Regions from separate parts of the Erwinia magellanica genome, predicted to be linked through region 2. Evidence: predicted binding sites of a transcription regulator. Region 2 holds the regulator's gene; each other region holds the start of a gene.
The links. The regulator CRP, encoded in region 2, controls carbon source genes, mostly activating them, when cyclic AMP is high. The targets are predictions, from matches to a motif close to ATGTGANNNNNNTCACAT.
Positions count from the first base shown of each region.

Region 1: the regulator CRP is predicted to act here: its motif matches at 5,172-5,189, upstream of msrB (peptide-methionine (R)-S-oxide reductase MsrB).
Region 3: the regulator CRP is predicted to act here: its motif matches at 3,291-3,308, upstream of AAH450_RS16475 (PTS mannitol transporter subunit IICBA).
Region 4: the regulator CRP is predicted to act here: its motif matches at 2,956-2,973, upstream of AAH450_RS11935 (CdaR family transcriptional regulator).

Region 1 covers NZ_JBCHVC010000001.1:1,336,805-1,344,874, forward strand. Annotated here, with positions in the region: gene AAH450_RS06085 (NAD(P)H nitroreductase) at 1-423, opposite strand, end outside; gene sppA (signal peptide peptidase SppA) at 606-2,462, shown strand; gene ansA (asparaginase) at 2,547-3,566, shown strand; gene pncA (bifunctional nicotinamidase/pyrazinamidase) at 3,574-4,188, shown strand; gene AAH450_RS06105 (YeaC family protein) at 4,359-4,637, opposite strand; gene msrB (peptide-methionine (R)-S-oxide reductase MsrB) at 4,643-5,053, opposite strand; gene gapA (glyceraldehyde-3-phosphate dehydrogenase) at 5,395-6,390, shown strand; gene AAH450_RS06120 (D-hexose-6-phosphate mutarotase) at 6,457-7,335, shown strand; gene AAH450_RS06125 (aldo/keto reductase) at 7,375-8,070, opposite strand, start outside.
Region 2 covers NZ_JBCHVC010000004.1:50,609-58,678, reverse strand. Annotated here, with positions in the region: gene tsgA (MFS transporter TsgA) at 1-64, opposite strand, end outside; gene ppiA (peptidylprolyl isomerase A) at 335-907, shown strand; gene AAH450_RS14785 (putative adenosine monophosphate-protein transferase Fic) at 1,000-1,560, shown strand; gene AAH450_RS14780 (aminodeoxychorismate synthase component II) at 1,594-2,169, shown strand; gene argD (bifunctional acetylornithine/succinyldiaminopimelate transaminase) at 2,254-3,471, shown strand; gene AAH450_RS14770 (YccS/YhfK family putative transporter) at 3,530-5,608, opposite strand; gene crp (cAMP-activated global transcriptional regulator CRP) at 5,667-6,299, opposite strand; gene AAH450_RS14760 (OsmC family protein) at 6,608-7,021, shown strand; gene AAH450_RS14755 (phosphoribulokinase) at 7,060-7,929, opposite strand; gene AAH450_RS14750 (YheU family protein) at 8,001-8,070, opposite strand, start outside.
Region 3 covers NZ_JBCHVC010000004.1:429,408-437,477, reverse strand. Annotated here, with positions in the region: gene mtlD (mannitol-1-phosphate 5-dehydrogenase) at 1-1,066, opposite strand, end outside; gene AAH450_RS16475 (PTS mannitol transporter subunit IICBA) at 1,166-3,100, opposite strand; gene AAH450_RS16470 (DUF3053 domain-containing protein) at 3,699-4,415, opposite strand; gene AAH450_RS16465 (gamma-glutamyltransferase family protein) at 4,559-6,160, opposite strand; gene AAH450_RS16460 (ABC transporter permease) at 6,177-7,052, opposite strand; gene AAH450_RS16455 (ABC transporter permease) at 7,055-7,996, opposite strand; gene AAH450_RS16450 (ABC transporter substrate-binding protein) at 8,011-8,070, opposite strand, start outside.
Region 4 covers NZ_JBCHVC010000003.1:35,720-43,789, reverse strand. Annotated here, with positions in the region: gene dgt (dGTPase) at 1-1,305, shown strand, start outside; gene degP (serine endoprotease DegP) at 1,450-2,889, shown strand; gene AAH450_RS11935 (CdaR family transcriptional regulator) at 3,069-4,226, shown strand; gene AAH450_RS11930 (DUF3461 family protein) at 4,278-4,670, opposite strand; gene dapD (2,3,4,5-tetrahydropyridine-2,6-dicarboxylate N-succinyltransferase) at 4,982-5,806, opposite strand; gene glnD (bifunctional uridylyltransferase/uridylyl-removing protein GlnD) at 5,902-8,070, opposite strand, start outside.

The DNA of each region.
Region 1 (8,070 bases), on a different contig from region 2:
CGCCTGATGTTCGGTCCAGGCACCGCTGCGCCAGATCCCGTTAAACCCCTGAGCCACCGCAGCCATTTGCATCGCCATCACGGCACAGCCAGCGGATACTACCTGCTCCCACTGCGGGACTTTGTGATGCTCTTCGCAATGCGCTACCACGGTGATAATCATTGGCGCCCGGAAAGGCGACTGCTTAGCCTTCTCAATCGCTTTCTCTTCCATGCCATCCACGCGGGCGGCATTTTCCAGCAGCGCGCTAAGGCGTTCACGCCCTTCCTTTTCCACAATAATAAAACGCCATGGCTGCAAGGTGCCGTGATCGGGAGCGCGCATACCGGCACGAATGATATTCTCCAGCGCTTCGCCTGTCGGGGCGGGTTCGCTCAGTCGTGAGGCTGAACGGCGATTAACCACTAAATCCAGTGCATCCATAATGACTCCTGATAATGAGTTTTATTCAGCTGAAATTAGCACAGGATGATGATTTGTTACAGCATTCCGCTTTTTCCTGCTGACAAGTTGGCCCCTGCTATTTAGGATGTCACCATCCCCACCTGTTCTGGGGCGCTCTGCCCGCCCCTGTTCCGGGTCTTTATCGCAATTATGGAGTTGATATGCGCACTTTGTGGCGATTTATCGCTGGTTTTTTTAAATGGACCTGGCGACTGCTGAATTTCGTCCGGGAATTTATCCTTAATCTTTTTTTGGTGGTGTTAATCCTGATTTGCGTGGGAATTTATTTCCAGTTCAGCAGCTCTTCCACCCCTGCCGAGCCGCAGAAAGGTGCGCTGATCGTCGACTTAAGCGGTGTGGTAGTCGATAAGCCCTCGGTGAGTAACCGACTCAGCAAAATTGGCCGCCAGCTGCTGGGCGCCAGCAGCGACAGGCTGAAAGAAAACTCCCTTTTTGATATAGTGGATGCGATCCGTCAGGCGAAAGGCGATGCCAATATTACCGGTATGGTGCTTGACCTGCGCGACTTTGCCGGTGCGGATCAGCCGTCGCTGCAATATATTGGCAAAGCGCTGCGTGAGTTCCGTGACAGCGGCAAACAGATCTACGCCACGGGCGACAGCTACAGCCAGGCGCAGTATTACCTCGCCAGCTTCGCCAACAAAATCTATCTCTCCCCACAGGGAACCGTAGATTTGCATGGCTTTGCCACCAATGGTCTCTACTACAAAACGCTGTTAGATAAGCTGAAAGTTAGCTCGCATATCTTCCGCGTGGGCACCTATAAATCTGCCGTTGAACCTTTCCTGCGTGATGATATGTCCCCTGCCGCCAGAGAGGCAGACAGTCGCTGGATAGGTGAACTGTGGCAGAACTACCTGAATACCATCGCTGCTAATCGTCAGATAACGCCTGAGCAACTCTTCCCTGGTGCGCAAGGTGTGCTTGCTGGCCTACAGAAAGTGGGTGGTGATACGGCGCGCTATGCCCTGGACAATAAGATGGTCGATGAACTGGCCTCGCGTTCGCTGGTTGACAGCCAGATGACGAAAATTTTCGGCTGGGATAAGCAGGCGAAGGATTTTAAAGGCACCAGTATTTATGACTATCAGGTGAAGAACAACGGCTCCCCGGATGGCAACATCGCCGTGGTGATGGCAAACGGTGCGATTATGGATGGCGAAGAAACGCCGGGCAGCGTCGGGGGTGATACTACCGCACTGGAAATCCGTCAGGCGCGTCTCGACCCGAAAATCAAAGCTATTGTTCTGCGTGTGAACAGCCCTGGCGGCAGCGTAACGGCTTCTGAAACGATTCGTGAAGAGCTGGCTGCGGCTAAAGAAGCGGGCAAACCGGTGGTGGTTTCCATGGGCGGGATGGCGGCTTCAGGTGGCTACTGGATCTCTACGCCAGCTAACTACATCATCGCCAGCCCCAGCACGCTTACCGGCTCCATCGGCATCTTTGGCGTGATCAATACGGTAGAGAACACGCTGGATACGATTGGTGTGCATACCGATGGCGTTTCTACTTCACCTCTGGCCGATGTGGCGACCACCAAGGCTCTGCCGCCTGAAGTTCAGCAGATGATGCAGATGAGCATTGAGAACGGCTACAAAAACTTCCTGGGCCTGGTGGCGAAATCGCGCAATAAAACGCCTGAGCAGATCGACCAGATTGCCCAGGGCCATGTCTGGACCGGAAGCGACGCTAAAGCCAACGGTCTGGTAGATGCGATGGGTGATTTCGATGATGCGGTGGCGAAAGCGGCAGAGTTGGCAAAACTCAAGCAGTGGCAGCTTAGCTGGTATCAGGATGACCCGGACTTTATGGATATGCTCTTCAGCCAGATGAACGTTTCCGTCCGTGCTGCACTGCCGGATGCGCTTAAGGTTTATCTGCCAGCACCGCTTTATGACGTCATGGCCTCCATGCGCAATCAGCCGGGTCTGTTCGATAACCTGAACGATCCGCAAAACCGCTATGCCATGTGCCTGACCTGTGCACAAGTGAAGTAAACGCTCAGCCCGGCCATCTGGTCGGGCTGCTTTTCCCCTGCTTTCCCCTTATACTGCGCCTTTTCGGCGAGCCTGAGTAAATACATGCAAAAGAGATCCATCTATGTCGCCTATACGGGCGGGACTATTGGCATGCAGCGATCCGAGCAGGGATTTATCCCGGTTTCCGGACATTTGCAGCAACAGCTGGCGAATATGCCGGAGTTTCATCGTGCCGAGATGCCCGATTTTACCATCCATGAGTACCAGCCGCTGATTGACTCTTCCGATATGACGCCGCGGGACTGGCAATCGATTGCAGAGGATATTCGCGCAAATTACGATAGCTATGATGGCTTTGTGATCCTGCACGGCACCGATACCATGGCCTTCACCGCCTCTGCGCTGTCGTTTATGCTGGAAAACCTGGCCAAGCCGGTCATTGTGACAGGGTCACAAATACCGCTGGAACAGCTGCGTTCGGACGGTCAGCAAAATCTGCTGAATGCCCTGTTCGTTGCGGCTAACTACCCTATTAATGAAGTTGCGCTATTTTTCAACAATACGCTGTTTCGTGGCAACCGCACGACGAAAGCCCATGCAGATGGTTTTAATGCTTTTGCCTCACCTAATCTTGCGCCGCTGCTGGAGGCGGGTATTCATATTCGTCGCCTGAATACGCCAGCGGCCCCGACGGGCACCGGGGAACTGATTGTTCACCCCATTACCCCGCAGCCGATTGGCGTAGTCACCATCTATCCCGGCATCTCTTCGGATGTGGTGAGCAATTTCCTGCTGCAACCGGTAAAAGCGCTGATCCTGCGCTCCTACGGCGTGGGTAATGCGCCGCAAAATCCTGCATTTCTTAAAGAGCTTAAGGCCGCCTCCGACCGGGGAATTGTGGTGGTCAACCTGACGCAATGTATGTCCGGTAAGGTGAATATGGGCGGCTATGCCACCGGTAACGCGCTGGCGCTGGCTGGAGTGGTGAGCGGCTATGATTTAACTGTGGAAGCCACGCTGACCAAACTGCATTTTCTGTTAAGTCAGAATCTCTCCAGTGATGAAGTCAGGCGGTTGATGCAGGTTAATCTGCGCGGAGAACTGACACCAGATGAAAAGTGAGGTGACAATGGCTACGCAACAGGCTCTGTTGTTGATTGACTTACAGAATGACTTTTGCAGCGGCGGAGCGCTGGCGGTGAAAGATGGCGATGAGGTGATTGCCGTAGCCAATCACTATGCTGGCGAGTTCAGCCATCGAGGGCAGCCGGTTATAGCCACGCTGGACTGGCACCCCGCCAGTCATGGCAGCTTCGCCTCTAATGCGGGGGAGCAGCCCTGGACGCTGGGAGAACTGGCTGGTCTGCCGCAGGTCTGGTGGCCCGATCACTGTGTGCAGCATACCTTTGGCGCAGAGTTACACCCTTTGCTCCACACCGACTTGATTACCGATCGTGTCTTCAAGGGCGAAGATGCGCAGGTGGACAGTTACAGTGGCTTTTACGATAACGGGCATCGCAAAAAAACGCGGCTGGACGCTTTGCTGAAGGCTCAGGGGATTACGGCGCTGACCGTGATGGGGCTGGCAACAGACTATTGCGTGAAATACACGGTGCTGGATGCCTTAGCCGCAGGCTACGCGGTGACGGTGATTGCCGCCGGCTGCCGGGGTGTCGATCTCACGCCGGGAGATTCGGCGCGCGCGATGGATGAGATGAAAGCCCTGGGAGCGCTCATTCTCTGATTATCGTCGTCAGGCAGGCAATTGCAGATAAAGCCAACGGCGACCGTCCGTCAGTTTGCACACCCTGAACGGCGCTCCAGACGCTACTTTCACCCTTCAGTTTTCATGACCCGGCACGCTGGAATCGGTTTTGATTCCAGCGTGCCGTTAATTATTCCGCAGGGAATAATTTATTGCAGCCTGATGCGGGTGACGTTGTCGTCGCTGATGCCAAATTCTTCCTTGAGCTGCTTCTTGCTCTTCATCACCATCTCGCCGCCTTTGCCCACGCTCATATGCTGCGGTTCATCGTTATGGCGAGCCTGCCAGAGCATAACCAGTTGCAGGCTGTTCTCTTTCTGCTCCGGCGTTAATGCCACACCGTCGGCCCACTTGCCGGTTTCTACCGCAGTGACAAGACGCTGATACACTTCCGGCGTCATGCTGGCGATCATCTCATCAAGCTCCATATCCGCTACCCTTTAATATTGTTGCCATCTTCATCAGAGAAGCTTAGCGAGGCGGAGTTAACACAGTAGCGCTCGCCGGTAGGCTGTGGGCCATCCGGGAACACATGCCCCAGATGCGCGTCACAGTTACCACAACGGATTTCAATGCGCTGCATACCGTGTGATTCATCCTCGATATAACGAATGGCATCGTCATGGTGAGGCTGGTAAAAACTGGGCCAACCGCAGCCAGAGTCATATTTGGTTTCAGACAAAAACAGCGGCGAGTTACAGACCAGGCAGTGATAGATCCCTTCGCCTTTGTTATGCAGCAGCTTGCCGGAGAACGGCGGTTCTGTACCGCGCTGCTGAGTCACATAGCGCTGCATTTCGCTTAAATCGCTTTCTGGGGTGAATTCGTTCGGTTCTTTAGCCATTTTGCTCGTCTCAGGCAGTGTGATTCTGAAAATATCGGCTAGTATTCTAACAAATACTTAACAACGTCAGGGGATTTTTTTCTCTCAGGCGGAGTCTGAAAGTTATCTGAGGGCGAAAATGTGATTCAGATCACCCTTTGATTTCATCACCCCTTTATATTCGGGCAAGCCGTCCCCATATGACTCTTATGCAAGGGTGGCGAAAGGCGTTTTTTGACCAATAATTCCTGTCCGCAGGTTTGATTTGTCGCAACTATTGAAGCGATTCCGCTTGACGCCTGGTAAGGTTTTTGTAATTTTACAGCCAACCTTTTATTCACTAACAACAGCTGGTGGAATATATGACTATCAAAGTAGGTATCAACGGTTTTGGCCGTATCGGTCGCATCGTTTTCCGTGCTGCTCAGCAGCGTTCTGATGTAGAAATCGTTGCAATCAACGATCTGCTGGACGCAGAGTACATGGCTTACATGCTGAAGTATGACTCTACGCATGGTCGTTTTGACGGCACCGTGGAAGTCAAAGACGGCCATCTGGTTGTTAACGGCAAAACCATCCGTGTTACCGCTGAAAGAGATCCAGCTAACCTGAAATGGGGCGAAATCGGTGTTGATGTGGTTGCGGAAGCAACCGGTATCTTCCTGACCGACGAAACTGCGCGTAAGCACATTCAGGCTGGTGCCAAGAAAGTCGTTCTGACCGGTCCATCGAAAGATGACACCCCAATGTTCGTAATGGGCGTTAACCACAAGGCTTATGCTGGCCAGGATATCGTTTCTAACGCTTCCTGCACCACCAACTGCCTGGCGCCACTGGCAAAAGTTATCAACGACAACTTTGGTATCGTTGAAGCACTGATGACCACCGTGCATGCTACCACCGCTACACAGAAAACCGTTGATGGCCCGTCTCATAAAGACTGGCGCGGCGGCCGTGGCGCATCTCAGAACATCATCCCTTCCTCTACCGGCGCAGCTAAAGCTGTAGGTAAAGTGATCCCTGAGCTGAACGGCAAACTGACCGGTATGGCGTTCCGTGTGCCTACCCCTAACGTTTCCGTGGTTGACCTGACTGCGCGTCTGGCTAAACCAGCTTCTTACGCTGAAATTTGCGCTGCTATCAAAGCCGCTGCTGAAGGCGAAATGAAAGGCGTTCTGGGCTACACCGAAGATGAAGTGGTTTCTACCGATTTCAACGGTGAAACCCTGACCTCTATCTTTGATGCCAAAGCCGGTATCGCGCTGAGCGACACGTTTGTGAAACTGGTTTCCTGGTACGATAATGAAACAGGTTACTCCAATAAGGTCCTGGACCTGATTGCTCACATCGCTAAATAAGCGACGTGGAATGTGTTGAGGGCGACTACGGTCGCCCTTTTTATTTGCTGAAATACAGGTCCGCTTATGAACGAAAAACTCTTTTCTCTGCCGGTCATCGAACAAATCAGCCCCTATCTCTCACAGCGTAAAATGGGCGAGCTGCCGATACTGGTAATTGCTCATCCCAAAGTCCGTGCAGCTGTTACGCTACAGGGCGCTCAGCTGGTTGCCTGGCAGCCCAGCGGCGAAAAGCCTGTGATCTGGCTGAGTGAAAAAACGGCCTGGACCGCAGGTAAAGCCATTCGGGGCGGCGTGCCCATCTGCTGGCCATGGTTTGGCCCGGCAGGTGAACCCGCACACGGCTTTGCCCGCACGCTCCCCTGGACGCTTTCCGCCCATGATGAGAATGATGAAAGCGTGATGCTGACGCTGGTGCTACAGAGCAACGAGCAAACCAAAAAGCTCTGGCCCCATGACTTTACCCTCTTTGCCCGCTTCCGCTTTGCCGATCGCTGTGAGATAGAGCTGGAGGCCCACGGTGATTTTGAAGCCACGGCGGCCCTGCATAGCTACTTCTGCGTTGCAGACATAGCGGGCGTGGAGGTGAGTGGATTGGGTAAAAGCTTTATCGATAAGGTAAACAACGGCATTGAGGGCCGCTCAGAGAGTGGGAAACAAACCTACCCTGACCGTACAGACCGTATTCATACTCAGCCTGAAGATTGCAGCGTAATCACCGACGCAGCAGGCAAACGAACCATCGAAGTCCATCACCACTACCAAAGTGACGTTGTCACCTGGAACCCCGGCCCTGCGCTCTCTTGCAGTATGGGTGATATGGCAAATGAGGGATATAAAACCATGGTGTGCGTTGAAACGGCGCATATCTCAAGCCCTATGGTCAGCGCTGGAGAGGCCCCTTCCCGCCTGGCTACGACAATCCGGGTGCGGAAAAATAGCTGAGTAGCAGACTTAGGGGGAAGAGTATTCCCCCGTTAAGTCTCAAACCACATCCAGCGCCATTTTGCCGGTTGGTGGGGGAAAAGCGTGATTGATTTTTGTCAGCTCATCGCTGGTCAAGGTGATGCTGAGCGCAGCGGCATTATCGGCAACATGCACGGTGGTGCTCGCCTTGGGAATTGCCATCACCCCTTCCTTGCGTATCACCCACGCCAGCAGCAACTGGGCCACGCTGATGCCCTTTTGTTGTGCAATGGCCTTAAGCACGGCGTGTGTCATTATCTCCTGCCGTAGCCGTCCGGCCTGAGCAAGCGGTGAGTAGGCCATCACCGGGATTTGCCGTTGCTGGCAGTCGGGCAGGAGGTCATATTCAATCCCCCGCGAGGCCAGATGATACAATACCTGATTGGCTGCACAACGCTCGCCACCCTCTTCGGCAAGCAGCTCACTGAGATCGTCCGTGTCAAAGTTCGAGACACCCCAGCGTAAAATTTTGCCCGCTTGCTGGAGGGATTCCATCGCCCGGATCGTCTCCTCCAGCGGGACATTTCCCCGCCAGTGCAGCAAATAGAGATCGAGATAATCGGTTTGCAGACGACGCAGGCTGCGTTCACAGGCAGCGGTGGCGTCTTCCATGCCTGCGTTCCAGGGATAAAACTTAGAGACAAGCCAGGCACTCTCTCGCCTTCCCTTCAGCGCTTCACCCACAACCTCTTCAGCGCCCCCGTCTGCATACAT
Region 2 (8,070 bases):
CGCCCGTAAGTGCGTAAGAGAAGAAACTGATCCAGGTAAGCCCGATGCGATCGCGATTAGTCATAATTTGGAAACCTGTGGGTCAAAGGGAGCGTGGCGCGGGTCGTCCACGGTATGCAGCGGAAGTGTAGCGAGAATCGTGATCGGCTTAAATAAATAATGAAACATTTGTTTTCAAATACATGAGTTTCGTGACTGGAGTCACTGTTTCAACTGCCTGGCAAGTGTTTGCCTGCCAACCTTTGCAAGTAAATAAAAGTAAAACACTGGCGCCTTAATAAGCGCCTCTTTACAATCAGTTTTTTGGCTTGTAGCCCTTCGTAAGGAATCTTTCATGTTAAAACGTACTTTGACTGCGGTAGCCACCGTGCTTGCGCTGTCCACCCTCTCTGTTTCCGCTTCTGCCGCTAAGGGAGATACGCATGTGCTGCTGACTACTTCTGCCGGCAATATTGAGCTGGAGCTTAATAACCAGAAAGCCCCCATCTCTACAAAAAACTTTGTCGACTATGTGAACAGCGGTTTTTATAACAACACCACCTTCCATCGCGTTATCCCAGGCTTTATGGTCCAGGGCGGCGGTTTCACGGCGGATATGCAGCAGAAGCCGACCAATGCGCCTATCAAAAATGAAGCTGACAACGGGCTGCTGAACAAGCGCGGCACCATTTCAATGGCGCGTACTTCCGACAAAGACAGCGCTACCAGCCAGTTCTTTATCAACGTGGCAGACAATGCCTTCCTGGATCACGGGCAGCGTGATTTTGGCTACGCCGTTTTTGGCAAAGTGGTGAAAGGTCAGGACGTGGCCGATAAAATTTCTCAGGTTCAGGCGCAGAATGTTGGCCCTTACCAGAATGTTCCGGTTAAACCGGTAGTGATCCTTTCCGCAAAAGTGCTTCCTTAATCTCCCGTTGGGTGATTGCTGCTTATAATTAGTGCGAGTAATGCGGTCATCAGGCCGCACCGCGCAGCAATCACCTGGTTTTGGGAGACCGCATGACAAAAAAAATCACAGAAAAACAGAAGCTCACCCTGTGGCAACAACGGCAGGAAGCCAACTTTTACGCCAGCTTTCTGCTTGGCGGCACTCCGCTTCAGCCCGGCCCTGAACATCCGGGGCTGCCTCATTTGCAGGCGCTTCATCATGCGCTTTTTCAGGACGTTTTAGCAGACGCTGGCGAGCTGCGTCAGGTTGATATTCAGCTTGGGGATACGCCCTGCTGCCATTTTGAATATATCGAAAAAGAGGGGAACGCGCTGATGCAGGCGCTGGAGGATGAAAACGGCCTGGCCGATCTGCCTCTTGCGGCGCTGACAGAGCGTCTGGCCTGGTACTACTGCGAACTGACGGTTCTGCATCCTTTCCTGAAAGGCAACGGACGCGCTCAGCGCATGCTGTTTGAACAGATAATCATCCACGCCGGTTTTGATATTCAGTGGGCGAAAATTGATGCGGAAAGCTGGCGGGCCGCTAACCAGGCGAGCCTGGCGGGCGATCTCAGCTTACTGACGGCGGCTTTTGGCAAAGTGGTAAGCGAGCGGCCGGAAAGTGCGTAGAATAGCGCCGTCCTGAACCTGCCCGGAGCTACCATGCTACTGCTGATTGATAACTACGACTCTTTTACCTGGAACCTCTACCAATATTTTTGCGAGTTGGGTGCCGAGGTTCAGGTTCACCGAAATGATGAGATCTCGTTAGAGCAGATAGCCTCCCTGCGCCCTGAGCGGCTGGTAATTTCACCCGGCCCCTGCACGCCCGACGATGCAGGGATTTCACTGGCGGCAATCCGCGAATTTGCCGGCAAACTGCCCATATTGGGCGTTTGTCTTGGACATCAGGCCATCGCTCAGGCTTTTGGCGGCCGTGTCATCCGGGCGCGGCAGGTGATGCATGGCAAAGTCTCGGCTATTGAACATAATGAAGGCGGCGTCTTTGCCGGCCTGCACCACCCGCTGAAGGTGACGCGCTATCACTCGTTAATTGTTGAAACCCACTCGCTGCCGGAAGCGTTTGAGATAACAGCCTGGACCCTCTGCGAGGGTAAGCCTGATGAAATCATGGGATTCCGTCACCGTTCTTTGCCGCTGGAAGGGGTACAGTTCCATCCTGAAAGCATCCTCAGTGAGCAGGGGCATCAGTTGCTGAGCAATTTCCTGAAAACGTGAAACAATTGCTTTTGAGTGATTTTTTATGCATATTTTATGATTATAATTTCACTCTCCTGTAACAGAATAACGATGAGGTAGTTAATGGCGGCGGATAAATTAGCGGTAACGCGGGCGACGTTCGATGAGGTGATTTTGCCTGTTTATGCACCAGCAGCCTTTGTGCCTGTTAAGGGCAAAGGCAGCCGCGTCTGGGATCAGCAGGGAAAAGAGTATATCGATTTCTCCGGCGGCATTGCGGTGACGGCGTTAGGGCATTGTCATCCTGCGCTGGTTGAAGCGTTAAAGACCCAGGGAGAAACGCTGTGGCACACCAGCAACGTGTTCACCAATGAACCCGCGCTGCGTCTCGCCAGCAAACTGATTGCTGCCACCTTTGCTGAGCGGGTATTTTTTGCTAACTCGGGTGCCGAAGCCAACGAAGCTGCCTTCAAGCTGGCCCGCTATTACGCCGGCAAGCGCCATTCTCCCTATAAAAGTAAAATTATCGCTTTCCACAATGCGTTTCATGGACGCACGTTCTTTACCGTCTCCGTTGGCGGGCAGCCAAAATATTCTGACGGGTTTGGCCCTAAACCTGCCGACATCGTGCACGTGCCGTTTAACGATCTGGAGGCAGTGAAAGCGGTAATTGATGACCATACCTGCGCCATCGTTGTGGAGCCGATTCAGGGCGAGGGCGGGGTGATGCCTGCCACCGCGGAATTTATGCAGGGCCTGCGTAAACTCTGCGATGAACATCAGGCGCTGCTGGTGCTGGATGAAGTACAGAGCGGCATGGGCCGCAGCGGCAAGCTGTTTGCGTATGAGCATTATGGCGTGCAGCCGGATATTCTGACTACCGCCAAAGCGCTGGGCGGTGGCTTCCCGATCAGCGCGATGCTGACGACTAACGAGATTGCTGCCACCATGTCGCCCGGCGTGCACGGCACCACCTACGGCGGTAATCCGCTGGCCTGCGCAATTGCGGAGACGGCGCTGGATATCATTAACACCGATGAAGTGCTGAGCGGCGTGGAAGCGCGGCGTGAACTCTTCGTGGCAGCATTGAAAACGCTTGATGCGCAGCTGGATCTGTTCAGCGATATTCGGGGTAAAGGGCTGCTGATTGGTGCGGCGCTGAAGCCGCAACATGCCGGTAAAGCGCGCGATATCCTGAATGCTGCGGCTGAAGAAGGCGTAATGATCCTGAATGCCGGAACGGAGGTGATCCGTTTTGCCCCTTCGCTGGTGATTGAACAAACGGATATCCAGGAAGGTATGGTTCGCTTTGCCCGCGCTGTGGAAAAAGTACTCGCTTAACAGGCCGGTGGGAGCTGTCCCGTGCAGCTCCCCGGCACTTTCCTTTCAACACACGTTATCAGGATAATCTTTTCAGCTTGCGTGTCAGCCAGCGTCCATGATGGGGTCGTGCGCTCCATGCCAGCGAGGAGATGGTGTGCATCACGCTCAGGTGCCCCAGAATACGCTTTACGTGTCTTTCCAGAATAGTGGTCGGCCCCTGACTTACCCCGGTCTGCGAATCCATCACATTGGTTTCCGAGCCTGGCCCGTCATATTCCAGGCGCTGCTGGCAGCGCTGCAACGCCACTTCACAATCCTGTAAATAGCGTTCTGCCAGCGAAGCGGTCAGCATCGTATGCTCACGCGCCAGAATGGTCATGGCGTTGATATGCTCCACGATAAACTGGCTGTGTGTTACCCAAAGCTTCATATCTGAAAGATAGCGAGAATCGAACCCTGGCTCCTGCATCGCCTGATTCAGCGAGTTAAACAGGGCGTTATGCGCCTGATTCACCCGCATACGTTGCCAGGCAAGCTTCTCAGGTGACTGCTCGTTGCCCAGCAGCAACTGTAATGCATCCTGATAGGTACCAAGCGCATCGTGCGCATTCTGCCGCAGCAGGCCGCTTTGCCACTGCGGCCAGAGCCAGATCATGCCGCCGAAAGCGATCAGGCAGCCCATCAGCGTATCAAGCAGGCGGGGCAGCAGGAAGTCCGCGCCGTTAAGTGACAGCAGCTGAAGGGACCAGACCGCGGTCACCGTGAAGCCAATCATTGCGAAGCCGTAGAATTTACGGATAAACAGATAGCTGATAAGCGTAATCGCCAGCATCACCAGCAGCACCACCGATTCTGGCGCATGAAGGCGCAGCGTGATGGCGGCGATAATCAGTCCCGCCAGGGTGCCCAGCGCACGGTGCTGGATCCGCACGCGGGTTGCGCTGTAGCCGTTCTGGCTGACAAACATCACCGTCATCAGGATCCAGTAAGGCTTCGGCAAATTAAAGAACAGCGCCAGCGAGCTGGCAAAAGTCAGCATCACGGCAAAGCGGGAGGCAGTGCGCAGCGCGGCTGATTTCAGCGACAGATAGCTTCTGATAGCGGGTAACAAGGGCAGACGACGCTGGCGGTCAGCCATCAAATCCCGCTGATACAGAGGCCGCTGGGTACGTAAAACCCTGGCGATACGGCTGAAATGATAATAACAAAAGGTGCCCACCGGATTGTCCGGGTGCTGGCGGGAGATCTTCTCCAGCGCCTGTAGCTGCTTATCCATCGTGAAGCGTTCAGGCAGCTTGTGATAAAGAATATCGTCAGCCAGTACGCGAAGCCGGGCGGCGATGGTTTGCGCATTCCAGCGGATCACCGCTTCAGCATGGCTCTGCTCTACCAGCTTCTGAACCTCTTCGGGCTGATGCAGGCTGACCGAAATATGTTCCTGCAAATCCAGCGCCACCTGGAACGCTCTGGTCAGGCGTTTGTGATGGTTATAGCGGGTGGCAGAGAGCATATGCATCTGCTGGTAGCAGGTAGTGATCAGATCGACAGCTTTCTGCTGCCGGGCCAGCAGTGGTGGCAGCGCCTTTTCAGGATCTGTCAGCTGGGTCAGCAGGGAATATTTGGCTTCGCAGTAGCCCGCCAGCTCGCGGTAGAGCAGGCTGAGCGTCTCCCGCATCGGCTGCTCTTTCCACAGCCAGAACCAGAACCAGTTAAAAAGGCCATACCAGATGGTGCCCAGCACGTAGAGCATTGGCGGTTCCCATATTGGCATCCGGCCAGCCAGGCTGAGGGTGAAAATAGCGGCAATCAGCGAGCCGGGCAGCAGTCGGCCATGCAGCGGGCTGATCTCACCGGTTATGCCCAGCAGCATCGTCATGGTGAAGAGAATAGCGGGTAAAGGCACCGCATGTCCGCCCAGATACTGGATCAGGAAGCTGCTGAAGGCGAACAGGCTTCCGCCGATGATCAGGCGTTTGAAGAAGCGTTTGTGAGGAGTATCAAGACCAGCGATGTTGCAACAGGCAGGCACTAAAGAGAAAAGCAGGCCCCGTTGCAGGTCACCCAGCAGCCAGCCGACAGCCACCGGTAAGCAGAGCACCAGCGTCTGGCGCAGCGCGTAGTTCACTTCAGGGTGATAGATCAGTCGACGCCACATCACTCCGTACCAAATAAAAAGGCGCAACAAGAGCTGTTGCGCCGTGGATCAGAGCCGATCAGCGTGTGCCGTAGACAACGATGGTTTTACCATGTGCTGAGATCAGGTTCTGATCTTCCAGCATTTTCAGAATACGGCCTACGGTTTCGCGTGAGCAGCCAACAATCTGCCCAATCTCCTGACGGGTGATTTTGATCTGCATCCCGTCCGGGTGGGTCATGGCGTCGGGTTGCTTCGCCAGGTTGAGCAGGGTCTGCGCAATGCGACCTGTGACATCAAGGAAAGCTAAATTGCCCACTTTCTCTGAGGTAACCTGAAGTCGACTCGCCATCTGTGCCGAGAGGCGCATCAGAATGTCAGGGTTGACCTGAATAAGCTGACGGAATTTTTTATAAGAGATTTCAGCCACTTCACAGGCTGTTTTCGCACGTACCCACGCGCTACGCTCCTGACCTTCTTCAAACAGGCCAAGTTCGCCAATGAAGTCACCCTGGTTGAGGTAAGAGAGGATCATCTCTTTGCCTTCTTCATCCTTGATAAGCACCGCTACTGCGCCTTTGACGATGTAGTAGAGGGTTTCTGCCTTTTCACCCTGATGAATCAGCGTGCTCTTGGATGGATACTTATGAATATGGCAATGTGACAGGAACCATTCAAGTGTCGGGTCTGTTTGCGGTTTGCCGAGAACCATTCGCTGTTATCCTCTGTTGTCATCGTGCCTAAATACAGGGGCAGAGTTCCCTGTCAGGCGTTGAAATAATCAAGCGTTTCCCATCAGGAAATGTATTCGGGCCTCTGTGAAAAGCCTGGCTCGTTATGTTGTCTTGTTTCGTCGTGCCTGTAGAGTACTGACGAAAATATTACAGCTTTGTTTGTAGCACAGCTTTCAGTGAGTGTCTTCTGTTGTCTCGCTTCAGCATAGTGTGAAAACTGCCACATTGCCGTTTTTCAGGCTAAAGCGTAATCTGATGTTAACTAAATGAATTAGAGGAACTTGTTATGCAGGCTCGGGTCAAGTGGGTTGAAGGGTTAACGTTTTTGGGAGAATCCTCATCGGGACACCAGGTATTGATGGATGGAAACGCCGGGGATAAAGCGCCAAGTCCTATGGAAATGGTGCTGATGGCTGCGGGTGGATGCAGCGCCATCGACGTGGTCTCTATTCTGCAAAAGGGCCGTCATAACGTAAAGGATTGCGAGGTGAAGCTCACCTCAGAGCGGCGCGAAGAGGCTCCCCGCCTCTTCACCCATATTAATCTGCACTTTATTATCAGCGGCGTCGGGCTGAGTGACAAAGCCGTCTCGCGCGCTGTCGATCTTTCGGCAGAGAAGTATTGCTCTGTGGCGCTGATGCTGGGTAAAGGGGTTAATATGACCCACAGCTATGAAGTGATCGAATTACAGGAAAAGTAGATCGCTGAGCAGGGGAGTAACGTCTGTTTACCGGGGCGTTACTCAATTTTCTTGCCCTGAATCAGACGTTTAACCAACGGCCCCATAATCAGCTCCATTGCCAGCCCCATTTTCCCGCCCGGCACCACCAGCGTATTGATATGCGAGATAAAGGATCCCTGTAGCATCGACAACAGGTAGGGGAAGTCAATATCTTCCAGCGCCTGGAAGTGGATCACCACAAAGCTTTCATCCAGCGAAGGGATAGCCCTGGCTGCAAAGGGATTGGAGGTATCCACCGTCGGCACACGCTGGAAGTTAATGTGTGTGCGCGAAAACTGCGGCGTAATGAAGTTAATGTAATCCTCCATTGAGCGCACCACTGAATCCATTACCGCTTCACGCGAATGGCCGCGTTCGCTGGTGTCACGCACCAGCTTCTGGATCCACTCCAGGTTAACGATAGGCACCACGCCTACCAGCAGATCGACATGGGCAGCCACGTTATTCTGTGGGGTCACCACGCCACCGTGCAACCCTTCATAAAACAGCACGTCGGTAGGTTCGGGCAGCGGCTGCCAGGGTGTAAAGGTGCCCGGCACCTGATTCCACGGCACCGCTTCATCATAGGTATGCAGATACTTGCGGGATTTACCGCTGCCGGTGCGGCCATACTCGGTAAAAGTTTGTTCCAGCAGCGCAAAGTCGTTGGCTTCCGGGCCAAAATAGCTGATATGGCGGCCCATATCGCGCGCCTTGCGGATCGCCATATCCATTTCAGGGCGGGTATAGCGGTGAAAGCTGTCCCCTTCCACTTCGGCGGCATGCAGGCCAAGCTGCTGAAAAATCTTTCTGAAGGCCAGGCTGGTGGTGGTGGTTCCCGCCCCGCTGGATCCCGTTACGGCAATCACCGGATGTTTGGCTGACATGCATATACCTCCCTGAGAAAAGTCGCTTCGCATTGGTACCATGTTTCAGGCATGGGTGTCATCTCTGCCTGTTAACCTGTCACCTGACCGCGCGGCATAATATTGACGGTCTCGTGCAGCTCAGACCAGACCAGCACCGCT
Region 3 (8,070 bases), 380 kb from region 2:
CCTTAACGCCTTTGCTTTCCAGCAGCGCTACCAGCTCCTGCGCCTGTGGATCCTGGCTGCTGCGATAGTGCATCGCTGCGGCAATCCCGGTCACCAGGTTAGCATGCGGCAGACCATATTCCAGGGTGCCCAGAGTAGGTTTAATCAGGCGATCGCCCGCGCTCAGCTTGCGCAGCGGCTGGCGGCCTACGCGCTCAACGTCATCTTTCAGATAAGGGTTTTCAAAGCGACCAAGGATTTTCTGAATATAGGCGGCATGCTTGTCAGCTTCAAAAGCGTAACGCTTGATCAGCACTGCGCCGCTCTCTTCCATCGCTCCCTGTACCACCGTGCGGACTTTCTCATCCAGAATGGCATCACGAATGGTCTGGTGCCCGGCCAGCTGGCCCAGATAGGCGGTGATAGCGTGGCCGGTATTCAGCGTGAACAGCTTACGCTCCACAAAGGCCATCAGATTATCGGTCAGCTCCATGCCCGGAATGGCAGGCAGATCCCCTTTGAACTGAGTTTTATCGACGATCCACTCGCTGAAGGTTTCTACGGTCACTTCCAGCGGATCGGTGGTGCCCGCTTCTGACGGCGGTACGATGCGATCTACGGCGGAATCCACAAAGCCGACGTTGGCTTCTGCCCAGGCGTGATACTGCTCTGGCAGCGCCTTCATCACATGGCCTTTCAGCTGCGTGGTGCCGCGCACCATGTTCTCACAGGCAATAATATTTAACGGGCGGTTATTACCGCTGTCGCTGCGTTTTATCAGCCCTTTAGCGATGCCAGCCGCGATGCGTTCCAGGATCTGCGGGCCTACCGCCGTGGTCAGGATATCCACTTCAGCAATCAGGGGAATGATGTCGTCACTGGCACTGTTTACCGCATTCACACCTTTAACAATCTCAACCTGCGCCTGCTCGCCAACCACATGCACCGGGTATTCGTGACGGGCATTCAGCGCATCCAGAACCACCTGGTTGACGTCGGCAAACGTCAGCTGGATCCCGGCGTCAGCCAGTAATTTACCAATAAAACCGCGGCCAATATTTCCGGCACCAAAATGTAATGCTTTCATAATTTTTCCCGTATCAACGATCAAGGGCCGGACAAACCCGACCCGAAAAAAGAGCCGGGCATGCCCGGCCCTGGGAGGTAATGCTTGAGTAGCGGAAGCTTAAACCGGCTTTTTACCCGCGAGCAGATCCAGTACTTCCTGGACGTCGGTGGTGGTGGTCAGCCGTGCAATCACGGACTCATCATCCAGCGCGTTGGTCAGGCTGGTAATCACCTGAATGTGCTCATTGTTGCGGGCAGCGATACCGATGACCAGACGGGCAATATCGTCCTCATCTTCACCGAAGCGCACGCCGTCCGGATACTGGCAGAAGACGATGCCGGTGTGCAGCACGCGGTCTTTCGCTTCAATCGTCCCGTGCGGAACCGCAATGGACTCACCCAGATAAGTTGGCGTCAATTTCTCACGATCCAGCATCGCCTGAACATATTCTGGCTCAACATAACCGCCTCTGACCAACTGCTCACCAGCAAAGCGGATCGCCTGCTCTTTATCGGTTGCGTGGTTGCCAAGGAAGATGTTGCGGGCGCTCAGCTTGAACAGATGTTCCTGACTGTCGTCGTAACTGTCGCTCAGCGTGGCGGTGACTTTTTCACGGTGACCCGCTGTACGGTTCGCCTCTACCAGACGGCTGGTCAGGTCGGTATAGAGACCGCTGTCGAGGAAGTTAGTCAGAGAAATATGCTGTGCGTGCGGTGCCTGACGAATGGCGCGCTCGGTCAGGTCACGGTGAGTGATCACCAGATCCACATCGCCCGGCAGGTTATTGATGGCGGTATTGGTGACGGAAATCATGGTCAGACCGGCATCTTTCACCTTTTTACGCAGCACGCCTGCACCCATTGCGCTGGAACCCATACCTGCATCGCAGGCTACGATGATTTTACGCACCAGGGTCAGGTCGCTGTGCATACCATCGGCAGCAGTAGCCGCGGTAGCGGTGCCCTGGCCTTTAGACTGCGCTTTCATCTCGCTAACGCGACGAGCGGCGGCTTCAATATCGTCATCTTCTTTTACCTTGCTGGTTTTCAGCAGGATGGCAGAGACCACGAAGGAGACCGCAAAGGCGGCAACAATGGCGGTGATATTGGCGAAGTAGGCACCTTTTGGCGTCATGGCCAGCACGGCCAGGATAGAACCCGGCGAGGCCGGAGAAACCAGACCGCCGTTCAGCAGCGTCAGCGTGAACACGCCTGTCATGCCGCCCAGGATTACCGCAATAAGCAGGCGAGGGTTCATCAACACGTACGGGAAGTAAATTTCGTGAATACCCCCCAGGAAGTGGATGATGGCCGCGCCGCCCGCAGACTGCTTAGCATTACCGCGTCCGAAGAACATGTAAGCCATCAGCACGCCCATACCGGGACCTGGGTTGGCTTCAATCAGGAAGAAGATCGACTTACCGGCTTCGCTTGCCTGCTGAATACCCAGCGGCGAGAAGATGCCGTGGTTGATGGCGTTGTTCAGGAACAGGATTTTCGCCGGTTCAACAAAGATGGAGGTCAGCGGCAGCAGGTTGTTCTGCACCATCAGATTTACGCCAGCGGCGAGAATATGGGAAAGCCCCTCGACCAGTGGACCAATCGCCAGGAAAGCCAGGATCGCCAACAGCATGCCGATGATACCGGCAGAGAAGTTGTTGACCAGCATTTCGAAGCCGCTTTTGATTTTACCATCGACCACACGGTCGAATTTTTTGATTGCCCAGCCGCCGAGCGGGCCAGCAATCATCGATCCGAGGAACATTGGCATATCCGCACCGACAATCACGCCCATGGTGGTGATAGCACCTACCACGCCGCCGCGATCGCCGCCAACCAGACGACCACCGGTGAAGCCGATCAGCAACGGCAACAGGTAGGTGATCATCGGGCCAACCAGCTTGGCCAGGGTTTCATTTGGCAGCCAGCCGGTAGGAATAAACAGTGCGGTGATGATACCCCAGGCGATAAAGGCCCCGATATTTGGCATCACCATGTTGCTCAGAAAGCGACCAAAGTTCTGCACTCTGATCTTGATATCTGATGAGGACATAAAAAAACACCCCTTATTGGTACGCGCTGACAATAAGAGAGCGCGTTGATTTTTGTTTAGGACATCTCGGCGGGGAGCCGCTAGATCACTGTGTATGCAGGCGGACTCTATCACGCGAATATGACGCTGCGTAGTCAGCAGGAAAAGTGTGATACATATCACTAAGTTGGGTGGGCATGAGGGGGTGTTTTAGTGATGCGGATCACATATATAGGGTGTAAAAAAAAGACGCTGGTGAATTAATACGCAAATGCGCCGATTTTGTGTGATTTTTGTCACGAAATTGGGAGGTGGCTTTCTGTCATATGTGTGACAGAAGTCACAATAAATTTTGTGCTCAAAATGCGTGCGATCACACTTCTGCCTGGCCCCTGTTCAACAGATAGATGCTATGTAGGAAAATGACCTCTGTGTTCTGGTTCAACGTGAGGTTTTGTTCGGGCAGATGACGCTTTCCGCTTAACGGTTTCGTCAGGCATCCGGCTGGCGTTTAAGCAGCACGGTTGGCAGGCGGAAAAATGGCCTGCCTTTCTCATCACAGGCGGGATATTCCCACCTGCGATGAGCTGTAATGGCTATCCTGACTTAGTCCGGTCGCTTACTGGAAACCGCCCTGTAGTGCGCTTTGCGCCTGGCTCAGCGCCTGAGCGTTGGCAGAGAGGTTCTGCATCAGCGTGTTGTACTGCGTTGCCTGCTGCTGCGTTGGGAACTCAATAGCGGGGCCGTTAAAGGTTACCTGGCTTCCCTGCGCCTGTAGGAAATCACCGGTCTGCACCGCATCCTGGCTCAGCGCCTGTAAGGCGGGCAGCAACGGCTGCAACGAATTCGCTGGCTGCGTCACTACTTTGTTATAGACATTGTCATAGACGGTTTTCAGATCTTCAGGCTGCTTCAGCGCGGCCTTGCTGCTGTCGGCCTGCGTTTTGGCCGCCTGAATCTGCTGGATCAGCACGCCCAGCGAACCGCTGGCCTGACGCAATGAGTCACGACGAGTCAGATAATCCTGCGGCGTACGAATAGCGGAAAGCTCATCCACTACCGGCTTCATGCCGGAGTCCACGGCGCGGTTAACCTGCTGAGAAAAACCGTAAAGAATGGCGTAATCGCTGACGTAATTACCTAATTTTTGTTTTTGATCTTCACTGAGGCTCGGCAAATGTTCGCCGCTGCGCATCACCGTGTTTTGCAGGAAATCGATAAAAGCTTTGCGCTGATCGGCTTCTTTATCACCGCAGCCGGTGAGCTGGAAAACCAGAAACAGTGCCACAAAGGGCACCAGCAGACGTGACCAGACGCGAGAAAGTCCTGTCGTCATGGGGAGTAACTCCTGTAATTGTAGGGCTTGCAAAGAAATGAGGGCGGCATGCGCCGCCTCTGAAGAATAGTCTAACTCGTGCGGGGAGGATACGGAAAACAGGGCCGGAAGGGTGAAGAAATTCACGCCACCGGCAGCATGGCTCAGAAAACCAGGGCCTGGCCATCTTTGCGGCTTTCCGTGGCGGCAATGTAGAAGCCTTGAGGGTCGCGAACAATTGCCTGCGCACCGCCAAAGTTATAGGTCTGAAGCGGATCTTCCACCACAATTTTATGCCCCATCGCGCGCAGGGCGGCTATCGTATTCAGCGCCATTGCCGGCTCCACGCTTACCTCGCGGCCTTCCACCACGCGCCAGCGCGGTGCATCAATCGCCGCCTGAGGATTCTGTTTCGCCAGCATAATCCGCAGCGCCATTTGCAGGTGCCCCTGCGCCTGCATCGGCCCGCCCATCACGCCAAAGGACATCAGCGGCTGACCTTCACCATCCAGCGCAAAGGCGGGGATAATGGTATGGAAAGCGCGCTTGCTGGCCGCCACCACGTTTGGATGGTTCTCCTCCAGCACAAAGCCTGCGCCCCGGTTTTGCAGACTGATGCCGGTACCCGGTACCACCACCCCTGAACCAAAGCCCATATAGTTGGACTGAATAAATGAGACCATCATCCCGCTGGCGTCGGCGGTGGAGAGATAGACCGTGCCGCTCTGCTTAGGGGCACCAAAGGTAAAGTCGCCGGCGCTGGTCGGGTCGATCAGCGCGGCGCGGGTTTTCAGATACTCATCGCTAAGCAGCAGCTCCGCCGGAAACTCCATATGATCTTCATCAGCCACATAGCGCTCCAGATCCACCAGCGCCAGCTTCATCGCTTCGATGGAGAGATGCAGCCACTGCACGGAATCTGGCTCATAGCGGCCAATATCCCACTGCTCCAGGATACCCAGCGCCATCAGCGTGGCGATGCCCTGACCGTTCGGCGGCAGCTCCTGCACCGAGCCGCCTGCAAACGGACGCGACAGCATCTCTACCCAGTCAGCCTTATGGGTTTTCAGATCCTCCAGCGTCAGCGCCGCGCCATGCTCTTTGGCGAAGGCGGCAATTTTTTCCGCCAGCTCGCCGTGATAGAACGCTTCACCGTTAGTGGCGGCGATTTTTTCCAGCGTGTCTGCCTGGTCCGGATTACGGAACAGTTCGCCCACTTTGGGCGCGCGGCCTTCCGGCGCAAAACAGGCGCTGAAGCCCGGCTGATCGCGCAGCTTGTTGAAGCCGCGCTCCCAGAGGTGGCCAATCAGGGGGGAAACGGGAAAACCGTTGCGGGCATACTCAATGGCCGGTTGAGCCAGCGTGGTCATCGGCAGGGTGCCAAACCGCTCTGCCAGTTCAACCCAGGCAGAGACCGCACCCGGCACCGTCACCGCATCCCAGCCGATTTCCGGCATTGCGGCCAGATGAGCAAAGGTCTCCCGCGACCAGGCAGCAGGAGCACGGCCCGAAGCGTTCAGCGCATGCAGTTTTTCACCGTCCCAGATAATGGCGAAAGCGTCACTGCCGATGCCGTTGCCGGTGGGTTCCACCACCGTTAACGCCATCGCGGTGGCAATCGCTGCGTCAACCGCATTGCCGCCCAGTTGCAGCATGCGGATCCCCGCCTGTGCGGCCAGCGGCTGGGATGCCGCCACCGCATTACGGCCCATCATCGGCGCGCGATAAGATGGGTATCCCACGTTAAAATCACTGATTCCACTCATAGCCGTTCCTTAATGATTAGTCGTTGCGCGGATCGAGCGCGTCGCGCAGTCCGTCGCCCAGCAGATTAAAGCCCTGCACGATAAGAAAAATGGCAAGGCCGGGGAAAACCGACATCCAGGGCGCCTGCTCCAGAAAGCCTTTGGCTGTGTTCAGCATCGCGCCCCAGGAGGGGGCTGGCGGCTGTTGTCCCAGACCCAGAAAAGAGAGGCTGGCCTCGGTAATAATGGCGGAGGCGATAGCCAGCGTAGCCTGCACCAGAATGGGCGACATCACGTTAGGCAGCACGTAGCGCAGCACAATCCAGCGGTCAGGCAGGCCGATAGCGCGCGCACCGTCGATATACTCTTCATTGCGAATGGCAATCACCTGCCCCCGGGTCAGGCGGGCAAAGATGGGCATGGCGGACAAGCCGATAGCGATCATCGCGTTGCCGAGACTGGGGCCGAGGAAAGCACCCAGAGCGATAGCAAGGATCAGAAAAGGGCAGGCCAGCAGGGCTTCAATAAAGCGCGATATCACGCCGTCCCACATTCCCTGCCAGTATCCGGCAATCAGCCCCAGCGGAACGCCAATCAGAATGGCGATCAGCACTGAGATACAGCCCGCCAGCAGCGAACTACGGGCGCCCCAGATCAGGCGCGATAAGATATCGCGTCCCAGCTCATCGGTGCCGAGCCAGTAGAGGGCTGAAGGCGCTTTGCGCACCGCCAGAAAGTTGGCTTTGATCGGATCAAAGGGTGCCAGCCAGGGCGCCAGAAGGGCCACGATCACAAAGAAGAGCACAATCACCGCACCGATAACCGCGCTTTTATTGCCGAGAAACTTCTTCAGCACGCGGTTGGTGGGCTTGCGCAGCGCAGCAGCGTTGCCAGCGGCCAGAATTTCACTCATCGTCAGCCTCGCATCTTAGGGTTGATCAGCACGTACAGAACGTCAGCCAGCAGGTTCAGCAGCAGGAAGCCGATAGCCACCACCAGCACCACGCCCTGCACCACGGCGTAATCACGGTTAAATACCGCATCGACAATCATTTTGCCGAAGCCCGGCAGGGTGAAAACCTGTTCCGTCAGTACTGCGCCACCCAGCAGCTCGCCAAACAGCAGGGTGGTCAGCGTAATCACCGGTACCAGCGCGTTACGGAAGGCGTGCTTGAGGATCACCTTTTTCGGCAGCAGACCTTTAGCCCTGGCTGTACGGATATAGTCCGCTTTCAGCACCGCAATCATCGAGGCGCGCGTATGACGCATCAGCGTGGCGGCCAGGCCAGTGCCGAGCACCAGCGCTGGCAGCAGCAGCGTTTTGATGTTTTGCGAAACGCTCTCACTCAGCGACACGTAGCCGGAGGCCGGGAGCCACTGAAGATGCACGGAAAACAGCAGGATCAGCAGGATCCCCAGCCAGAAGTGCGGGATCGAGATCCCGGAAAGCGCGACAAAGTTGGTGGTGTGATCGATCCAGCTGTTTTTCCGGACGGCAGCGACAATCCCCATACTGATGCCCACCACCAGCGCTACGATCATCGCCAGCAGCGACAGCTCCAGCGTGACCGGAAGCTTGCTGGCGATAAGCGTAGTGACCGGCTCCTGAGTCCGCAGCGAGGTGCCGAGGTCGCCGCGCAGTGCGTTACCCAGCCACCAGAGATACTGCGTTGGCAGCGGATCGTTCAGGTGATACTGCTCTCTGAGCTGGGCTATCACCGCCGGGTCGCGCTCTTCCCCCGCCATCGCCAGCACCGGGTCGCCCGGCAGCAGCTTCTGCAACGAGAACACCATAATGCTCACCAGAAACAGCGTAGGAACAGCCAGCAGCAGGCGTTTACAGATCAATTCCAACATGGTCGCTCTCCGGCTCAGGGGGCCATTTTCACGCCAGCCAGGCGTACCAGCCCGTCCGGCCAGGCTTTAAAGCC
Region 4 (8,070 bases), on a different contig from region 2:
ACCCATTCGCTGGAAGTGCAGCAGGTGGGGCGCTATATCGCCAAGGAGATCCTTACCCGGCTGAAAGAGCTGGGGCAACTGGAAAATTATGGCCTTGCTCAGCTAACCGGGCCTTTTGAAAGTATCGTTGAGATGGCCTGCCTGATGCACGACATCGGCAATCCTCCTTTTGGTCATTTTGGCGAATCGGCAATCAACGACTGGTTCCGCCAGCGGCTGGATAACGATTATCAGCCCGAAAATCCACGTACCGATCGCTGTGAACCGGAAGCGTTACGTTATCAGACAGATGGCTTTAACGATCTTCGTGCAAAGATTCGTCAAGATTTATCCCACTTTGAGGGAAATGCGCAGGCTATCCGCATGGTGCATTCGCTGCTGAGGATGAACCTGACCTGGGCGCAGGTGGGCTGTATTCTGAAATATACTCGTCCCGCCTGGCATAAAGGAAAGATTCCGCCAGGCCACGATTATCTGATGAAAAAACCGGGCTATTATCTGGCTGAGGCGGAATATGTCGCCCGGTTACGCAAAGAACTGGATCTTCAGCCTCATTGTCGTTTTCCTTTGACCTATATTATGGAAGCGGCCGATGACATCTCCTATTGTGTGGCCGATTTGGAAGATGCGGTCGAGAAAAATATTTTCACCGTTGAGCAACTCTATGAACACTTATTTGCGCTGTGGCCTGCACATCAACCGGGCGATCTATTTAGTCTGGTTGTAACGAACGCGCTGGATAAATCCAGAAGTTCACAAACCAGCCGCAGCAGCGAAGATCAGTTCTTTATGTATTTAAGGGTGAATACCGTTGCCCGTCTGGTACCGCATGCCGCTGGCCGGTTTATTGATAATTTAGCGGAAGTCTTTGACGGGAAATTCAATCAGGCGCTGCTGGAAGATGGCACGGCACAAAATCAGCTGCTGGAAATTTTCAAAAAAGTCGCTTTCCGTCATGTGTTTAACCATCCTGACGTTGAGCAACTGGAGTTGCAGGGATACCGTGTTATCAGCGGCTTATTAGATATTTATCAGCCTTTATTAGCGCTGACTCAGCAGGAATTTGGCGAGCTGATTGAGAAGGATTATTTAAAAGGCTACCCGATAGAAACGCGCCTGTTCCACAAACTTTCCACGCGCTTTCGTCTGGCTTATAGTGAAGCGATGGGGCGCCTGGATAATCGCGCGGGCGATATCGCCATCTGGGAATATTATTACCGGGCGAGAATGCTACAGGATTACGTTAGTGGCATGACAGATCTGTTTGCCTGGGATGAGTATCGGCGTCTGATGGCCGTGGAATAACGCCGCCCCCCTTGAATTGTAAAGATGAAGCATAAATATTTACCTTTAGCGCAATCTTTTTCATGAACTTAGCGCTAAAACTTCACTCTCATCATCACGACCACAGCAATGGTTGCATAATTGGACATATAGAGAAACAGACGCATGAAAAAAACACTTTTAGCTGGCGCGTTGGCTCTGAGCCTGGGAATGGCGATGACTCCGCTTACTGCTTTGGCCGCAGAAACCGCTTCTTCCTCCAGCCAGCAGCTTCCAAGCCTGGCCCCTATGTTAGAAAAAGTTATGCCTTCGGTAGTGAGTATCAATGTTGAAGGCAGCACCACGGTGAAAACGCCACGGATGCCACAGCAGTTCCAGCAGTTCTTTGGCGACAATTCGCCATTCTGCCAGGACGGCTCGCCTTTCCAAAGCTCCCCTATGTGTCAGGGCGGCGGTGGACAGGGGCAGGATCAGGGCGGAGCCAATACTCAGCAGGAGAAATTCCGCGCGCTTGGCTCGGGTGTGGTGATTGATGCCGCTAAAGGCTATGTGGTCACCAATAATCACGTGGTTGATAACGCCACCAAAATTCAGGTGCAGCTCAGCGACGGGCGCAAGTACGACGCAAAAGTGATTGGAAAAGATCCGCGTTCAGATATCGCCCTGATCCAGCTGAAGGATGCGAAGAACCTGACGGCCATCAAAATGGCAGATTCTGACGATCTTCGCGTCGGTGATTACACCGTGGCTATTGGTAACCCCTATGGCCTGGGTGAGACGGTCACCTCCGGGATCGTTTCTGCGCTTGGCCGCAGCGGCCTGAACGTTGAAAATTACGAAAACTTTATCCAGACCGATGCCGCCATCAACCGCGGTAACTCCGGTGGTGCGCTGGTTAATCTTAACGGCGAGCTGATTGGCATCAACACCGCCATCCTGGCACCGGACGGCGGCAATATCGGTATCGGCTTTGCCATTCCCAGCACCATGGTGAAAAACCTGACGGCGCAGATGGTGGAGTATGGCCAGGTGAAACGCGGTGAGCTGGGCATCATGGGCACCGAGCTGAACTCGGAGCTGGCGAAAGCGATGAAAGTGGACGCACAGCGCGGCGCGTTTGTCAGCCAGGTTCTGCCCAACTCCTCAGCCGCAAAAGCGGGCGTGAAGGCGGGCGATGTGGTCACCTCCATCAACGGTAAGCAGATCTCCAGCTTTGCCGCACTGCGTGCTCAGGTTGGCTCGCTGCCGGTCGGCACCAAAATGGCGCTGGGCCTGATCCGCGATGGCAAGCCTATTACCGTTAACGTTGAACTTCAGCAAAGTACCCAGAATAAGGTGGAATCCGCAACGATTTACACCGGTATTGAGGGTGCTGACCTGAGTAACTTTGACGAGAAGGGCGTTAAAGGCGTCAAGGTGGATAATGTGAAGGCGGGTTCTGCCGCAGCGCGCATTGGTCTGAAGAAAGATGATGTGATCCTGGGCGTGAATCAGCAGGCGATCGCTAATCTGGGCGAGCTGCGTAAAATTCTGGATACCAAGCCTTCCGTACTGGCTCTGAATATCCAGCGTGGCGACAGCTCCATCTATCTGTTGATGCAGTAATTGCCTTAAGTGCCGACGACCCCGTCGGCACTTCTGTTTTGAAATCCCCGTTATTGTCCTCTCTCTTTGTGATATTCCCCGCAATTTTTACAGTCCGCACCGCGCTTAGTGCAGTTGCACAATGTTTCGCTCTGGTGCCGCAGGTATGCTGAAAGAATGATGCTTTGCTGGAGAGGTAAATGGCTACCTATCATCTGGATGCCCGGCTGGCGCAGGAAATTGTTGCCCGCACGATGCAAATTATTGACAGCAATGTCAACGTGATGGACGCGCGGGGCCGTATCATCGGCAGCGGCGACCCTGAACGTATTGGTGAAATGCACGAAGGGGCGCTGCTGGCGCTCTCTCAGGCACGGGTTGTGGACATTGATGAGGGAGTGGCTAAGCACCTGCACGGTGTGCGGCCGGGGATTAACCTGCCGATGCGCATTGATGGCGACATCGTTGGCGTTATTGGCCTGACTGGCGAACCGGAAACGCTGCGGCACTATGGTGAACTGGTCTGCATGACGGCGGAGATGATGCTGGAGCAGGCGCGTCTGCTGCATATGCTGGCGCAGGATAGCCGTCTTCGTGAAGAGCTGGTGCTGAACCTGATCCGTAGCGATACGCTTTCACCCGCATTAGTGGAATGGGCACAGCGTCTGCGTATCGATCTTAATCAGCCCAGAGTGGTGGCGGTGGTTGAAGTGGACAGCGGCCAGCTGGGCGTGGACAGCGCCATGTCAGAGTTACAGCAGCTGCAAACGCTGCTGACCACGCCGGAGAGAGATAACCTGATTGCGATTGTTTCACTGACGGAGATGGTGGTACTGAAACCAGCTTTCAACGCGCATGGCCGGTATGACGCAGACGATCACCGCAAACGGGTTGAGCTGCTGCAATCGCGCATGAAGGAGAGCGGACATCTGCGGATGCGTATCGCATTGGGGAATTTTTTCACCGGGCCGGGTAGCATTGCGCGCTCCTACCGTACCGCCCACACCACAATGCTGGTAGGCAAGCAGCGAATGCCTGAACAGCGCAGCTACTTCTATCAGGATTTAGTGCTGCCCGTACTGCTCGACAGCCTGCGTGGCGGCTGGCAGGCTGGTGAACTCTCCCGTCCACTGGCCCGGCTAAAGTCGATGGACAATAACGGGCTGTTACGCAGAACGCTGACCTCGTGGTTCAGCAATAACGTGCAGCCCTCGGCAACGGCGAAAGCGCTCTATATCCACCGCAACACGCTGGAATACCGGCTTAACCGCATATCTGAGCTGACCGGACTCAATCTGAGTAATTTTGACGACAGACTGTTGCTCTATGTTGCGCTACAGCTGGATGAACAGCCATAAATAAAAAAAGGGCGGAGATCGCCTCCGCCCTTTTCGACAACTTACCGGGAATTAACGGCCGTTGCGGGTCAGCTTTTCAAGATCGGATTCGATCTCGCTGATTTTATTGGAAACAACATGCTCCAGATGGCGCAGGTCTTCCAGAATTTTACGTTTCAGATCCACTTCAACCTGGTCACGCTGGCAAATCTGGTCCAGTTCGTCGATCACATAACGCAGGTTAGGGCTGATTTCCTGGATCTCTTTATATCCCTGGCTGCCGTTATCAGCCACCACGGTTTTGCGCTGGCGCGGGTATTTAAATTTCACGCTTTTGGCAAAAAATTCGCCTTTATCTTTACGGAAATAGATTTTCAGGATGTCGTTGTTAGCTTCCTGACGCAGGCTGTAACGGTCAATATCGTCAGGAGAAGAGATACCCAGGCCTTTCAGATTGTCATACATACTTTTCAGATTCCTTATGCGGGAGATTATTGTTTCGGCTGCGCGTTGCAAATGCTGCGGTGTCAGTGCTCACCCCTACTTAAGTAGGCAGGCGGGGCGCTGGCGCCTTGTCAGTTTTGCCCGCTCGTCCCGTACTCAGATGAGTATGTGTAAATCAGAAACGCAATCGGGGAGCGTCTGTGCGCTTAACGGCGCGGATTATCGCTCAGTTGTTGCGCAATAGCATCCGTTATTTCGTCACGCGAAAGAGGTTGTTGGCAGGCTGACTGTAAAGAAAAGATTACGGGCCACAGGGCGTGACCCGCAGAGGATCAGTCGATGGTGCGCAGCAGTTCGTTGATGCCCACTTTACCGCGAGTTTTCGCGTCAACTTTCTTCACGATAACCGCACAGTAGAGGCTGTAGCTGCCATCTTTTGAAGGCAGGTTACCGGAAACCACTACAGAACCGGCTGGTACGCGTCCATAATGCACTTCGCCCGTTTCACGATCGTAAATTTTAGTGCTCTGGCCGATATAGACGCCCATAGAGATAACCGCACCCTCTTCAACAATCACCCCTTCAACGATCTCCGAGCGTGCGCCGATAAAGCAGTTGTCTTCGATGATAGTGGGGTTAGCCTGAAGAGGTTCAAGCACGCCGCCAATACCCACGCCGCCAGAAAGATGCACGTTTTTACCAATCTGCGCACAGGAACCCACGGTCGCCCAGGTATCTACCATTGAACCTTCGTCCACATAGGCACCGATATTAACGTAAGAAGGCATCAGTACGGTATTGCGGGCGATATAGGCGCCCTGGCGAACGGCAGCGGGTGGCACTACGCGGAAGCCCTCTTTTTTAAAGCGCGCGTCGTCATAGTCGGCAAACTTCATCGGCACTTTGTCGTAGAAGCGGCTTTCTGCACCCTCAATCACCTGATTGTCATTGATGCGGAAGGAGAGGAGTACGGCCTTTTTCAGCCACTGATGCGTTACCCACTCACCGTCAATCTTTTCAGCGACGCGCAGGGCACCGCTGTCAAGCAGGCTGATAACCTGTTTGACCGCTTCGCGGGTAACAGTATCTGCATTAGCGGGGGTGATCTCTGCGCGGCGCTCGAAGGCGCTCTCAATAACACTCTGTAATTGTTGCATTAGTTCTTCCTGTTTCACTCATGTTCCCGATGCGGGAAGGGGGGTGTTAACCCCGCCACGTTGCCCCACATGGTGTGTTAAAAATTAAATCCGGGTCACACTTTATCGTTTGGATTAAGGGCGTCTGTCAACCGTTGTTGTAACTGTTCGCGCAATTCCGGCCCCAAAGCTCGCCGCTCACTGTTAGCGAGGATAAATAAATCCTCCACGCGTTCACCGATGGTGCTGATACGCGCGCCGTGTAGTGAAATGCCTAAGTCGGCAAAGACTTCCCCCACGCGGGCCAGCAGGCCTGGCTGATCCAGCGCGATCAGCTCCATGTAGGTGCGACGGTCTGTGTGACCCGGTAAAAACTTCGCCTGAGTGTCCACGCTGAAATGTTTAAGCCGGGCGGACTGCCGCCGGGTGCGCGGTGACTGCCAGCTGGTCTGGCCTATCGCCTGTTCCAGCGCCTGCCGGATCATTTCATGACGGTCTGCGGCCAGCGGGCTGCCATCCGGCTCCAGCACGATAAAGGTATCCATCGCCATGCCGTCGCGGCTGGTGAAGATCTGCGCGTCATGCACGCTGAGATTACGGCGATCCAGCTCTCCCGCTACGGTGGCGAAAAGATAAGGCCGATCCGGACTCCAGATAAAGATCTCCGTGCCGCCGCGTGTCGCCTGCGGGCTGACCAGCACCAGCGGCTGCGTTAAGTCGTGTTGCAGCAGATGGCGGGCATGCCAGGCGAGCTGATTGGGCGTATGGCGAAGGAAATAATCAGCGCGGCAGCGGCTCCAGATAGGGTGCAGGGCGCGCTCGTCGATATTATCCATCCGTAATAACGCCAGAGCCTGCAAGCGATGATGACGCACCCGCTCACGCAGATCCGGGCTGTTTTCCATGCCGCGACGCAGCTGTTTTTCGGTGGCGAAGAACAGCTCGCGCAGCAAACTCTGCTTCCAGCTGTTCCATAAATTCTCGTTAGTGGCGCAGATATCCGCCACCGTCAGGCAGACCAGGTAACGCAGTCGGTTCTCGTTTTGCATCACTTCGGCAAATTGCTGGATCTCTGTGGGATCCTGAATATCACGCCGCTGCGCCGTTACCGACATCAACAGATGATGGCGCACCAGCCAGGCAACCAGCTGGGTTTCACGCGAGTTCAGGCCATGAAGTTCAGCAAATTCCAGCACATCCTGAGCGCCGAGAAGAGAGTGGTCACCGCCGCGTCCTTTCGCTATGTCATGGAACAGCGCGGCCATCAACAGCAGTTCCACCTGCGGCAAGCGTGGCCAGATTTCCACACAGAGAGGATGGCGCGGACGAGTCGCCTCGTTGGCAAAACTCTCCAGCTTCTGTAGCACCCGGATGGTGTGCTCATCCACCGTATAAGCGTGAAACAGGTCGAACTGCATCTGCCCGACAATATTGCCCCACTGCGGCATATAGGCCCAGAGCACGTTATGGCGATGCATAGGGAGCAGCGCCCGACTGACGGCGCCCGGATGGCGCAAAATGGACATAAACAGACGGCGCGCTTCCGGAATAGTGCAAAGCGGCTGGGCCAGATGACGGCGGGCATGGCGCAACTGGCGCAGCGTAGTGGAGTAGATCCCGCTGATGTTCTGCATGCGCACCATGGTATAGAACATCCGCATGATCGCTTCCGGCTCGCGCGAGAACAGCGTTTCATCGATCAGATCGATCAGCGAACCGCGTAGCTGGAACTCTTGATCGATGGGACGCGGCTTCTCATCTTCGCCAAGCGCAAGGATCGCCTCATCAAACAGTTGCAGCAGCATATGGTTAAGTTCGCTGATACGCGCGGTCACCCGGTAGAAATCCTTCATCATCCGCTCAACCGGCTCGTTAACTTCGCCCTGGTAGTTCAGGCGCTGAGCCACGGTAAGCTGGCGATCAAACAGCAGGCGGTTATCGTAGCGGGGCAGGGTCAGATGCAGGGCAAACCGGATGCGCCACAAAAAGCTCTGGCACTCGTTCAGCTCGTTGCGCTCCACTTCCGTCAGGAAGCCAAATCCAACCATCTCATCCAGTGAGGTTGCCCCGAAATGACGGCGGGCAACCCACAACAGCGTATGGATATCGCGAAGGCCACCAGGGCTGCTTTTGATGTCCGGCTCCAGATTGTAGCTGGTGCCATGATAGCGATTGTGGCGCTCCTGCTGCTCTGAAATCTTTGCCGCGAAAAACTGGTCTGAAGGCCAGAAACCGTCGCTGAAGACGTTCTTTTGCAGCTCAAGAAACAGCGCCACATCACCGGT